One region of the Pantoea alhagi genome, then DNA from elsewhere that is predicted to be linked to it. Evidence: predicted binding sites of a transcription regulator. Region 1 holds the regulator's gene; each other region holds the start of a gene.
The links. Region 1 encodes LexA, which represses DNA repair genes until DNA is damaged. Its sites were predicted from a motif close to TNCTGTATGTACATACAGNA; they were not measured.
Positions count from the first base shown of each region.

Region 1 (3,259 bases):
CATACCCACCCCAGCGTTAACCCACGTAGCAGTAAAAAAACGGTGACAGCCAGCCAGAGACCATGATTGCCCAGTTGCGGAACAGTTAACAGCGTCAGGCCAAACCCCAACGCCGCCAGCGCCATGCTGTTGCGCATTTCTCGTCCACGCGTTGCGCCAATAAACATGCCATCCAGCAGATAGCACCAGACGCCCACAACGGGTAACAGCATTTGCCACGGTAAATAGCGATCCGCCAGCACTTGCAGCTGGGGCAGAGAGGTAAGCAGCGAAACAATCTCCCTGCCCCAAAGGGCATATCCCACGGCAAATAACAGCGCTACCAGCCCCGCCTGACGACAGGCTGCAATCCATACCTGACGTAGCTTAGCGCTGTTGCGTGCGCCAAAAGCCTCGCCTGAAACCGCCTCAACCGCATAGGCAAAGCCATCCAGCGCATAAGCGGTAAAGGAGAGGAACATCAGCAATACCGCGTTGACCGCCACGACCTCGCTGCCCATGCGCGCACCCAGAATCGTCACCGAGGCAAAACACAGCTGCAGCAATAGCGAACGCAGCATAATGTCGCGGTTCAGCCGCAGTAACCGGCGCGCATCGCCTTTCAGTCCATTTTTCAGGTGCGCAAAGGTGATCTGACGCAGGCGCAGCACATGCCATACCAGACCCAGCCCCACCAACAGCGTTATCGCTTCTGCAATTGCGGTAGCCGCCGCCGCTCCAGTCACGCCCCAGCCAAGGCCGATAACAAACCACAAATCCAGCAAAATATTAACCAAATTGCCGACAATCAGCAGAATAACAGGCGCGCGCGCATACTGGACGCCAAGCAGCCAGCCAAGTATTACCAGGTTTGCCAGCGTTGCAGGCGCGCTGAGCCAGCGAATATGAATAAAGCGCTGAGCCTGTTCCAGCACCGCCGGACTGCCGCCAACCAACTGCGCCGCCAGAGCGCTTAGCGGCCCACGCAGCAGGATAAACATTATCCCGGCGATAATGGCAATGAATAAGGGTTGTATCAGGGCGCGAGCCAGTGCCTGCTTATCGTTGGCGCCAAACGCCTGTGCGGTCAGCCCGGTGGTACTCATTCGTAAGAAAAGCAGCAACATAAAAACAAAGCTGGTAGCCGTAGTGCCTACGGCAACGCCGCCAAGATAAACGGGGCTGTCGAGATGACCAATAACGGCGGTATCCACCAGACCCAGCAGGGGGACGGTAATATTTGAGAGGATCATCGGCAGCGCCAGCCGCCAGAGGTGTTTATCGGTCACAGAAAAGAAGTGCATGGCAATCCGCAGAAAAAATATGGCGACAAGCCACAGCGGTTATCGCCGGAATCAGGACTACAGGGGAAGTAAGTGGCAGCCAGCAGGCCGCCACTGAGTCATTACAGCCAGTCGCCGTTACGAATAACGCCAACGGCCAGACCTTCGATCGTCAGCGTCTGCTGTTGCAGATCGACCACAATCGGCTGGAAATCATTGTTTTCTGGCAGCAGCTGCACAGTATTGCCCTGACGCTTCAGACGTTTCACAGTGACTTCATCATCAATGCGCGCCACGACCACCTGGCCGTTACGGACATCCTGCGTTTTATGTACTGCCAGCAGATCGCCATCCACAATACCGATATCTTTCATCGACATACCGCTGACACGCAGCAGAAAGTCTGCGTGAGGCTTAAACAGATTAGGGTCAACCTGGAAGCGGCTTTCGATATGCTCCTGCGCCAGCAGCGGTTCACCGGCGGCAACGCGGCCAATCAGCGGCAGGCCGTTTTCTTCTTCGGCCATCAGACGGATACCGCGCGAAGCGCCAGACACCATTTCAATCACGCCTTTACGCGCCAGCGCTTTCAGATGTTCCTCTGCGGCGTTAGGGGAGCGAAAGCCTAACTGGGCGGCGATTTCCGCACGTGTTGGCGGCATACCTGTCTGATTAATGTGATCGCGAATCAGGTCATAAACCTGTTGCTGCCGAGCCGTTAAGGTTTTCATCCCGCCCCCTGGTTGTTTATACAGTCGCTGTGAGTATATACAGGTATTGGTGGAATGGAAACCGAAAGCTGTGTAAAAAACAACTCTTTATCCATTATGGAAACCCTATCGAATATATGACCACAGCAGGGTTACCCAAACAAAAAGGGCCATTATGATGCTGAGCAGTACCGCCGCTGACCCCATATCTTTAGCCCGTCCGGACAGCGGATGAAGCTCACTGCCGATGCGGTCCACCACCGCTTCGATAGCGCTGTTAAGGATTTCGACGATAATAATGAGAAACACAGAGCCAATCAGCAAAACGCGCGTGATGGCATCAACATCAAGCCAGCAAGCGATGAGCACCGCCGCCAGCGCCAGCAGCGTTTCCTGGCGAAACGCCGCTTCATGCTGCCATGCTGCCCGCAGGCCTTTCCAGGAATATCCGGCCGCCTTAATGATGCGGGTAAGGCCCGTTACGTTATTTGCCATCTTCAGGGAACCCTTTGCAATGTTTAACGTCAATGTCAGGGTGCAGCACTAATTGCAACACCACAGATCTTCAATGCGCTTTCTGGTATGCTTGCGGCGCTTTGCTAACAAGAGGCTTCATGTTGTCTATGTCAGGTTGGCGTAAACTTTATTATAAGTTACTGAATTTACCACTAACATTTTTAGTTAAGAGTAAGGCAATTCCGGGCGATCCGGTATCAGAACTGGGAATCGATACGTCGCGTCCCATTATGTATGTGCTGCCTTATGATTCAAAGGCCGATCTCCTTGCGCTGCGCACCCAGTGTCGCCTGCACGATCTGCCCGATCCGCTTGATCCGCTGGAGATAGACGGCGCGCTGTTGCCGCGTTACGTCTTTATTCATGACGGCCCACGCGTGTTCCCCTATTTTGTGCCGAATCAGGAATCAGTGAAACTGTTTCACGACTACCTCGATTTGCACCGTAATAACCCGAACCTCGACGTGCAGATGGTACCGGTTTCGGTGATGTTTGGCCGTGCGCCGGGCCGTGAGGTGCAGGGCGAACAAACCCCTCACCTGCGCGAGCTGAATGGCGTACAGAAATTTATTGCTGTGCTGTGGCTGGGGCGCGATAGCTTTGTGCGTTTCTCACCGATGGTTTCTCTGCGTCGTATGGCGACAGAACACGGCACCGATAAAACCATTGCCCAGAAGCTGGCGCGCGTGGCGCGCATTCATTTTGCCCGTCAGCGTCTGGCTGCCGTAGGCCCGCGCCTGCCGGTACGCCACGATCTGTTTAATAAGCTGC
Region 1 covers NZ_CP019706.1:1,959,708-1,962,966, reverse strand. The annotation lists gene dinF (MATE family efflux transporter DinF) at 1-1,283, opposite strand, end outside; gene lexA (transcriptional repressor LexA) at 1,385-1,993, opposite strand; gene B1H58_RS09200 (diacylglycerol kinase) at 2,099-2,467, opposite strand; gene plsB (glycerol-3-phosphate 1-O-acyltransferase PlsB) at 2,596-3,259, shown strand, end outside.

Region 2 (3,259 bases), 1.8 Mb from region 1:
CAGACTGCACATGGTTTTCGCCGTGTTTTGATCAAGCCCAAGCCGCTGACGAACCGGCACAAACACATGATCAATTAACGCATCAACAGGATGCTCACGACCGATATTGGCGATTTTAGCCCGTAGTTTCGCCGGACGAACGTGCCGCAGCACGCTCATTACCTCTTCCTGCAACGCCAGCCAGCCGTCATGCGTATCAATATTTTCGCCTTCCAGCAGCGATTTAACTTTGCCTACCGGCACGCCGCTCTCTATCCAGCGCTTGATCTCTTCGATACGCTGAACATCTTCTTCATCAAACTGTCGATGCCCGCCTTCGGTGCGCTGTGGCTTAAGCAGCCCATAGCGACGCTGCCATGCGCGTAACGTTACAGGATTAATACCACAGCGTTCGGCGACATCACCGATGCTGTACAGGGCCATTGACTGCCTCAACTTGCATTTTAAATACATTATCTGCGTTAACCTTAGCGGAGCTGAGTTAACGTGTACATAGTTTTTTTAGTTGTACAACTTGATCCAGGCCGCAAAGCCGGTAACTCTCAGAGGTCCGAGTGCTGTTAGCGATCCTTTTGCGCGGCGGACGCATAATGTTTACTGGTGGAGCAAAGATGATTGAATATCAGATTATTAATCGGCAACAGGCGATAAACGAGCTGGAAGCATTAACTGATGTTCTGCAGGGGTGTGTCAGCGCAGGTGCCAGCGTGGGATTTATCGATCCCGACGATCGACAGGTAATGAGAAATTTCTGGCAGGATAATTTTAACGGCCTCGAACAGGGCGATCGGCTGTTGCTGGTGGCGCGTCAGCAACAACGGATTGTCGCCACGGTGATGGTGTTATGGAATATGATGCCCAACGGACGCCATCGCGCTGAAATCAGCAAGCTGCTGGTACATCCGGCGGCGCGGCGGCAAGGCATTGCGCGTGAGTTGATGGAGCGGGCGGAGCAACTGGTTAAACAGGCAGGGCGCAGCCTGATGGTGCTGGATACCCGCAGCGGTGATATCGCCAGCCTGCTTTATCTGTCGCTGGGCTGGGAAGTGGCCGGAGCTATTCCTTATTACGCGCAGTCAACGGAAGGTGCGATGGATGCTACCACCGTGATGTATAAGCGGCTGGCCTGATTTTACGCTTTGCGGCTGAATGCTACGCCCGCTGTAGTGGGCGCATCAATGCCGGAAGCGCTCTTCCATATTCATCGATAAGCGGCTGACGCCAGCGTCATACTGTGTAAAAATACAGGTTATCAACGCAGGAAGAGAGCAAGATGGCATTAACCGCAGCGTTAAAAGCGCAGATTGGCGAATGGTATAAAGCGCTGCAGCAGCAGGTTCCCGATTTTATCCCACGCGCGCCGCAGCGGCAGATGATTGCCGAAGTGGCAAAAACCCTAGCCGGAGACGATGGGCGTCATCTGGCGATCGAAGCGCCGACCGGAGTGGGCAAAACCCTTTCCTATTTGATCCCGGGCATTGCCGTTGGCCGTGCCGAAGAGAAACCGCTGGTGATTAGCACCGCGAACGTCGCGCTGCAGGATCAGATTTTTAGTAAAGATCTGCCGCTGCTGCGAAAAATTATCCCCGATCTGAAATTCACCGCCGCCTTTGGGCGCGGGCGCTATGTTTGCCCGCGTAACCTGAACGCGCTGGCGACCGACAGCGAAAAGCAGGGCGATCTGCTGCTGTTTCTTGATGACAATCTGGTGGCCAACAAAGATGAGCGCAAGCTCTGTACCAAACTGGAAAAGTCGCTGGATCGGCATCAGTGGGACGGCCTGCGCGATCACTGCGAAGAGGCGATCGACGATACGCTCTGGCAGCGCTTAAGCACCGATAAGGCTAACTGCCTGGCGCGCAACTGCCACTGGTATCGCGAATGTCCCTTTTTTGTCGCCCGGCGGGAGATCGAGCAGGCGGACGTGGTGGTGGCTAACCATGCGCTGGTGATGGCGGCGCTGGAGAGCGAATCGGTGCTGCCACCGGCGAAACATTTGCTGCTGGTGCTGGATGAAGGCCATCATCTGCCGGAGGTAGCGCGCGATGCGCTGGAAACCAGCGCTGACATCACCGCCGCCTGGACCAGCCTGCAACTTGATCTGTTTGTGCGCCTGGTGGAAACCTGTATGGCGCAGTTTCGGCCAAAATCACCGCCGCCGCTGGCAAATCCCGAGCGGTTAAAAACCCACTGTGACGAATGGCGCGAACATCTTGCCAGCCTGACGCGCATTCTGGCGCTGTGGCTGCCGCCGGAGCCGCAGGAAGGTGAGCATCGCTTTGAAATGGGGCAACTGCCGGAAGAGATGCAAACCTTATGCGCCCGCCTTTTCAAACTGAGCGACGGTCTGCGCGGGCTGGCGGAAGGGCTGTTAAACGATCTCAGCGAAAAGAGCGGACAATACGATGTGGTGCGCCTGCACCGCACGATGTTGCAGATGAACCGCGCTTTCGGCTGGTTTGAAAGCATCAGCAAACTGTGGCGGCTGGCGTCGATGGAGCAGGCCTCCGGCGCGCCGGTTTCGAAATGGGTCAGCCGCGAGCTGCGGGAAGGCCAGCCACACCTCTTTTTCCACTGCGCCGGTATTCGCGTTAGTGAACAGCTGGAAAAGCTGCTGTGGCGAAAAGTGCCGCATGTGGTGCTGACGTCGGCAACGCTGCAATCGTTGAACAGCTTTAACCGATTACAGGAACTTTCCGGGCTTAACGAAAAGGTGGGCGATCGCTTTGTGGCGCTCGGCTCGCCGTTTAATCATGTTGAGCAAGGCAAGCTGATTATCCCTCAGATGCGCTTTGAGCCGCTGATGGCAAATGAGGCGCAGCATATCGCTGAAATGGCTCATTTCTTTCGCCATCAGGTGAAAGCGGGGCAGCACAAAGGCATGCTGGTGCTGTTTGCCAGCAACCGCGCCATGCAGCAGTTTTTGACGCACCTGAGCGATCTGCGGCTGATGCTGCTGGTGCAGGGCGATCAGCCGCGCTACCGGCTGGTAGAGCTGCATCGCAAGCGGGTAGAGCAGGGCGAGGCAAGCGTGCTGGTGGGCCTGCAATCTTTTGCTGAAGGGCTGGATTTAAAAGGCGAGCTGCTTTCTCAGGTACATATTCACAAAATCGCTTTTCCACCGGTGGACAGTCCGGTAATTTTAACCGAAGGGGAGTGGCTGAAGAGCCTGAAGCGCTACCCGTTTGAGGTGCAAAGTCTGCCCAGCGCCTCATTTAGCCTGATCCAGCAGGTGGGAAGATTGATCCGAAGCCATCAG
Region 2 covers NZ_CP019706.1:143,070-146,328, reverse strand. The annotation lists gene B1H58_RS00620 (MerR family transcriptional regulator) at 1-423, opposite strand, end outside; gene B1H58_RS00615 (GNAT family N-acetyltransferase) at 612-1,130, shown strand; gene dinG (ATP-dependent DNA helicase DinG) at 1,274-3,259, shown strand, end outside.
Region 2: a site for LexA is predicted at 1,231-1,250, ahead of dinG (ATP-dependent DNA helicase DinG). Genes of this name have one in related genera too.

Region 3 (3,259 bases), 1.4 Mb from region 1:
CTGGCAGCTGCTGACGGAGTTGCTGAAGGTGATTCCGGCGAAGTAATTTCGCCCGCAGCGAGTCGCCATCAGTAAAATTAAAGGCCAGAGCGTTTCTGGCCTTTTTACTGTTCTACCCGGCTTATTTTTTTATCGCCCGATGATGAATGCTACTGACCTGCTGTTTTATTTAGGATCGTTAACGTCAGATCTTTTTCTCAACGGGAAACAATAGATATCTAAAGAGTTAAGTAATTCTCTTAATCCCAGTTTATGGACGTTTTTTATATTTATCTTTTATTGTCTTACATTTTTAGCCAGACAAATAAATGACTCATCTCAAATTTTAAAGTTCGTTGGCTTTAACCATCCTACAGCCCCAGCAGCAGTTGCCGCTCCAGTTGGGGGTTAAGCAACGTCACATGCAGCCCCACCAGCCTGACGCCGCGACCGGCGCGGCGCTCTTCCCAGGCCTCTTTCGCTACCGCTATCAAATCCTCTTTATTCAATACCGGCCAGACATGCTCCTGCGTGGTCTGCTGAAAATCACTGAACTTAAGCTTAACGCCCTGACGCGCAATATGGCGATCCGGCTTGATTTTGGTTAGCCGCCGTTCCAGCTCGTCATAGAGAAAATCAATAATCTCCAGGCACTGCTCCCAGTGATGAATATCTTCCGACAGGGTACGCTCAACGCCGAGCGATTTACGCTCGCGATCGGTAATCACTTCACGCTCATCAATACCGTGGCTGCGTTCCCAAATCACCCGGCCAAATTTACCAAAGCGCTTCAGCAGCATCGCCAGATCGCTGTTCTGCACGTCGGCACAGGTACGCAGCCCTAAATCTTCCAGCTTCTTTGCGGTGACTTTTCCTACCCCAGGAATTTTCGCCAGCGGTAGCGTCAGCAAAAACTGCGGCACCTCTTCCGGGGTGATCACATACTGGCCGTTCGGCTTATTCAGATCGGAGGCGATCTTGGCAAGAAACTTAATCGGCGCAACGCCCGCTGATGCGGTAAGATCCAGTTCACGGGAAATAGTCTGGCGGATTTCACGCGCCATCAGCGTTGCCGAACCGTGGCAGTGCGGGCTGTCGCTTACGTCAAGATAGGCTTCATCCAGCGACAGCGGCTCAATACGCGCGGTATAACGTGAAAAGATCTCGCGAATATGGACGGAAGCCTCTTTATAGGCATCAAAGCGGCCCGGCAGCAGCGTTAAGTGCGGACAAAGTTTTAACGCCATCGCGGTAGACATCGCGCTGCGCACGCCATATTTACGGGCCGGGTAGTTAGCAGTGCTGATAACGCCGCGCTGCGTCCGGTTACCGCCAATGGCCAGCGGGATATCACGCAGGCTGGGATTATCACGCATTTCCACCGCCGCGTAAAAGCAGTCCATATCGACATGAATGATTTTGCGCATAGCCCCCTCCGCCAGTACTGGATAAGTATACAGCCAACTTAAGGGGATTCAATGGCGTAGCGCGATGAATATGCAGTAACGGCATACGTTAATTTGCGGGCTATTTCCGGAATAACAGCTATTTCTTAGCTGGCATCTTGATAAAAAAACAGACAGTGATAATGTTGCGCAGCAATAGCGGAATTATCCTATATGCATGTTACAGACGCCGCAGGGCGTTGCAGTTTAACCCCCCTCATCATCAAGGGAACAAGAATGGGCAAAATCGCACTTTTGTTTGCGATGATTCTTCTGCCAGCCCTCAGCATGGCAAGCGCGCCTGAGCCAGTTCAGCCACTGGCACCGGTCAGCAAAGAGTTAAAGAAGCAGTTATTAGGTACGCCGGTTTACATTCAGATTTTTAAAGAAGAACGCACGCTGGAACTGTACGGCAAGATCGGCAATGAGTTCCGTCTGCTCGATAGCTATCGCATCTGTAATTTTTCCGGCGGCCTCGGGCCAAAGCGCCGTCAGGGCGATTTTAAAAGCCCGGAAGGTTTTTACAGCGTAAAGCTAAATCAGCTTAAGCCGGACAGCCGTTTTTACCGCGCAATCAATATTGGTTTTCCTAACCAGTACGATCGCCAGCAGGGTTATGACGGCAAATACCTGATGATCCACGGTGCCTGCGTCTCCGTTGGCTGTTACGCCATGACCAATGCCTATATGGATGAGATCTTTAGTTACGTAAACGCCGCTTTGCGTAACGGTCAGCCTGAAGTGGCCGTCAGTATCTATCCGTTCCGCATGACCGAAAGCAATATGCAGCGCCACCGTAACTCTTATTACGCCAGTTTCTGGAAACAGTTGCAGCCGGGCTACGCGTGGTTTGTACAGCATCGCCAGCCGCCTATGGTAGCGGTAAATAACGGCAGGTATGTGCTGAACGGCTCACCGGTCAGCGGCACGCCCGCCGCTTCGCAGTCATTCCTGGCGCTCTCCAAGGCAAAATAGTTGCCATTCGCCTGGCGCAATGCGATGCCAGGTCTCATTGCCGGTTAGCGGCTGAGTAGCAATCACTGTGACCACGTCATTTGGCGTGGTCTGCTTTTGGAAGTCGATCTCTACATCCTGATCCAGCAGCTTAGCCTTGCCAAACGGCGCACGTCGCGTAATCCAGAACAGATTAGTCGAGCAATAGGCCATTAAATAGCGGCCATCCGACAGCAGCATATTAAACACCCCTTTCTGCCGCAGTTCTGCCGCCAGTTCGGCAATATAGCGAAACACCGCAGGCCAGTTGCCCGGCGTACGCGGATAGCGCGTCGCCAGCTTATGCAGCAGCCAGCAGAACGCCTTTTCACTGTCCGTTTCGCCTACCGGACGAAAATTACCGGTTTCCAGCTGGCGATAGCCGCTTAACTGCCCGTTGTGCGCATAGGTCCAGTTACGTCCCCACAGCTCGCGAGTAAAGGGATGGGTATTCTCCAGCGACACCTGCCCCCGGTTCGCCTGACGAATATGCGCCACCACCGAGCAGGACTTAATAGGATACTCCTGCACCAGGCGTGCGATTGGCGAGTTGTAGCTGGGTTGCGGATCTTTAAAGGTGCGGCAGCCTTTGTTTTCGTAGAAGGTGATACCCCAGCCATCTTTATGTGGCCCGGTGCCACCACCACGCTGCACCAGTCCGGTAAAGCTAAAGCAAATATCAGTTGGGACATTAGCGCTCATGCCGAGCAGTTCACACATAGAGAGGCCTCCGGCGCGGTTTTGTGACGATTATAACGAATCAAACGGGGACTGGCAGCGGAAGAGCATTTTTGTTAACAGAACGCGACAGGCGCCCTGCTGCTTTGGGATAGCCGCGCCGG
Region 3 covers NZ_CP019706.1:558,329-561,587, forward strand. The annotation lists gene pepD (beta-Ala-His dipeptidase) at 1-46, shown strand, start outside; gene dinB (DNA polymerase IV) at 351-1,406, opposite strand; gene dpaA (peptidoglycan meso-diaminopimelic acid protein amidase) at 1,662-2,399, shown strand; gene B1H58_RS02635 (class II glutamine amidotransferase) at 2,370-3,137, opposite strand.
Region 3: a site for LexA is predicted at 1,422-1,441, ahead of dinB (DNA polymerase IV). Genes of this name have one in related genera too.

Region 4 (3,259 bases), 110 kb from region 1:
GTTCTATATGGGCGCAGTATTGATAGCGATTATCGCGTGGTTTCTTTGGGGTAATCCGCAAAAATTACCTACCACTCAACTGCAATGGGGCATTCTGATTTGGCTGGGCATTGCAGCGTCGGGGCTGGGTTATTTTATGTGGAACTATGGCGCAACGCAGGTCGATGCCGGAACGCTGGGCATTATGAACAACATGCATGTTCCTGCGGGACTGTTGGTTAACCTGGCTATCTGGCAGGAGCAACCGGACTGGCCGCCATTTATTGTTGGCGGCGGGCTTATTATCGCCTCTTTATGGATCCATCGACGCTGGGTTCGTTAAGCAAAAAAATACCGGCGTGAACATAACGCCGGTATTAACTGCTTTATTCGCCGATCACGCCGACCTTATAACCCACGTCAAATAGCTTGTTCAGCACATTAACGGTATGCAAAAAGAAATTGCCGTACGCACCGGATAATGTCTCTTGTATCCGGCCTGCGCCGCTGACTACCTGAACTTCTGTTGTGTTAATACTTTCATGATGAATCCCTCTTGATGGCTATTTCCATATAGGGGAAATGACCTCTCCCCGGTGGGATTATGCGTTTCAGGGCTTTATCGTCAATTAACTACGCGTCAGCTTCTAGTTGATCAATCAACCCAAAATAAGGTTACTTTTACGCCAGATGGCTGAATTTATCTGTCCGACATGAAAACTTATCCCGTGGGCAATGCATTGCGCGACGCGTCCCTTACAAAAGGCAAATGCTGGCAGGCGTGCTGACGAGCAGAGCGGATAAAGCCATCAATCACCGGTTGCCGCTGCTCGCCATCCCGGACGGCGGCATAAAGACGGCTCCATAAACCTGCGCCCAGCGTTTTAGTGGTAATCAGGCCCTGACGCTCAAAGTTTTCCACTACCCAGTGCGGCAGAGCGGCTATACCCATATGCGCCGCGACCATTTGCACCAGCAGCAGCGTGTTATCAACGCTTTTCAGCGCCGGGCTAACGCCAGCAGGCTGTAAAAAATGCCGCCAGATATCCAGCCGCTGACGCTGTACCGGATAAATCATCAAAACCTCATGCGCCAGATCTTCCGGCGTGATGGTGGCTGCCTTCGCCAGCGGATGATCCGGTGCCAGCACCAGACGCACCTCGAAATCAAACATTGGCGAATAGTGTAGCCCGCTACGCGTCAGGATATCTGACGTCAGCACGACATCCAGTTCACCCTGCTGCAGGGCTGGCTGGGGATCGAAGGTGACGCCTGATTTGAAGTCCATCATCACCTGCGGCCAGCTTTGACGAAATGTATCCAGCGCCGGCGTCAGCCACTGAATACAGCTATGACATTCAATAGCGATACGCAGCGTGGCCTGGTGCGGCTCATGACAGGCCTGCAGCGCCTGCTGAATCTGCGGAAGCACCTGTTCTGCCAGCTGTAACAAAATTTCTCCCTGCGGCGTAAAGCGCAGCGGCTGACTTTTTCGCACAAACAGGCGGAAACCGAGGCGTTGCTCCAGATCGCTGAATTGGTGAGATAACGCCGACTGAGTCTGATGAAGCTGCGCTGCCGCTGCGGCCAGAGAGCCGGTATTTCTGAGAGCCTGCAGCGTTCGCAGGTGCCTGATTTCGATCATGAGAGTCCTTCACATCGACAATGAACAATTTGCGCTTGAGGAATATACAGTACCTGCAGATTATAGCGGTGTAAACATCTGGACGGCTAAACATCCCAGTCGGCCCGTCATTTTACGTTCGGGCAGGGTTTTGCAACCCGAGAAACGGCATCGCGCCCCGGCTGTTGCGCTGGTCGTACGTAAACTGACTGTGCCGATACCGCTACATCATTAAGCTTTAATGGAGAAACAGTATGACTATTTTAAATCACACGCTTGGCTTTCCTCGTGTCGGCCTGCGCCGTGAACTGAAAAAAGCGCAGGAAAGCTACTGGGCCGGCAACAGCAGCGAACAGGATTTGCTGGAAGTGGGGCGTGAGCTACGTGCTCGCCACTGGCAGCAGCAAAAAGAAGCGGGTGTGGATCTGGTGCCGGTAGGCGACTTCGCCTGGTACGATCACGTGCTGACCACCAGCCTGCTGCTGGGCAATGTACCGGCGCGTCATCAGAACAGTGACGGTTCAGTAGATCTGGATACGCTGTTCCGTATTGGTCGTGGTCGTGCGCCAACCGGCGAACCCGCTGCTGCCGCTGAAATGACCAAATGGTTTAACACCAACTATCACTATATGGTGCCGGAGTTCAGCAAAGGGCAGCAGTTCCGCCTGAGCTGGACGCAGTTGCTGGATGAAGTGGACGAGGCGCTGGCGCTGGGCCATAAAGTGAAGCCGGTTTTGCTGGGCCCGGTAACTTATCTGTGGTTAGGTAAAGTAAAAGGTGAACAGTTCGATCGTCTGACGTTGCTGAAGGATATTCTGCCCGTTTATCAGCAGGTGCTGGCCGAACTGGCGAAACGCGATATTGAATGGGTGCAGATCGATGAGCCAGCGCTGGTGCTGGAGCTGCCGCAGGCGTGGCTGGAAGCGTTCAAACCAGCCTACGCAGCGCTACAGGGCCACAGCAAACTGTTGCTTACCACCTATTTCGATAGCATCGGGCAGAATATCAATACTATCCGCGAACTGCCGGTGCAGGGACTGCATGTCGATCTGGTGCATGGCAAAGATGATATTACCAGCCTGAACCAGCAAATCCCCGCCTCCTGGCTGCTGTCACTGGGCGTGATCAATGGACGTAACGTCTGGCGCGCCGATCTCAGCGCCTGGTTTGAGCGCCTGCAGCCGCTGGTAAGCCAGCGTCAACAGCTGTGGCTCGGTTCTTCCTGCTCGCTGCTGCACAGTCCAATCGATCTGAATAGCGAAACCCGCTTGGATGAAGAAGTGAAAAGCTGGTTCTCCTTTGCGCTACAGAAGTGCGGTGAGCTGGCGCTGCTGAGTCAGGCGCTGAACAACAATGATGCAGCTTCGCTGGAAGCGTGGAGTGCCCCGATCCGTGCGCGCCGTAGCTCTGCACGCGTTCATAACGCGGCGGTCGCTCAGCGTCTGGCAGCAATTAACGCACAGGACAGCGAACGTAAAAGCAGCTACGCCGAGCGCGCTAAAGCACAGCGTCAGCGTTTTCAGTTGCCGGCATGGCCAACCACCACTATCGGCTCTTTCCCGCAGACCACGGAAATCCGCGGGCTTCGCCTTGATTTCAAGCAGGGACGTCTCGACGGCAACCGTTACCGTACCGGCATTGCTGAACACATCAAAC
Region 4 covers NZ_CP019706.1:1,850,877-1,854,135, forward strand. The annotation lists gene B1H58_RS08690 (carboxylate/amino acid/amine transporter) at 1-322, shown strand, start outside; gene metR (HTH-type transcriptional regulator MetR) at 701-1,624, opposite strand; gene metE (5-methyltetrahydropteroyltriglutamate--homocysteine S-methyltransferase) at 1,858-3,259, shown strand, end outside.
Region 4: a site for LexA is predicted at 1,657-1,676, ahead of metR (HTH-type transcriptional regulator MetR). Genes of this name have one in related genera too.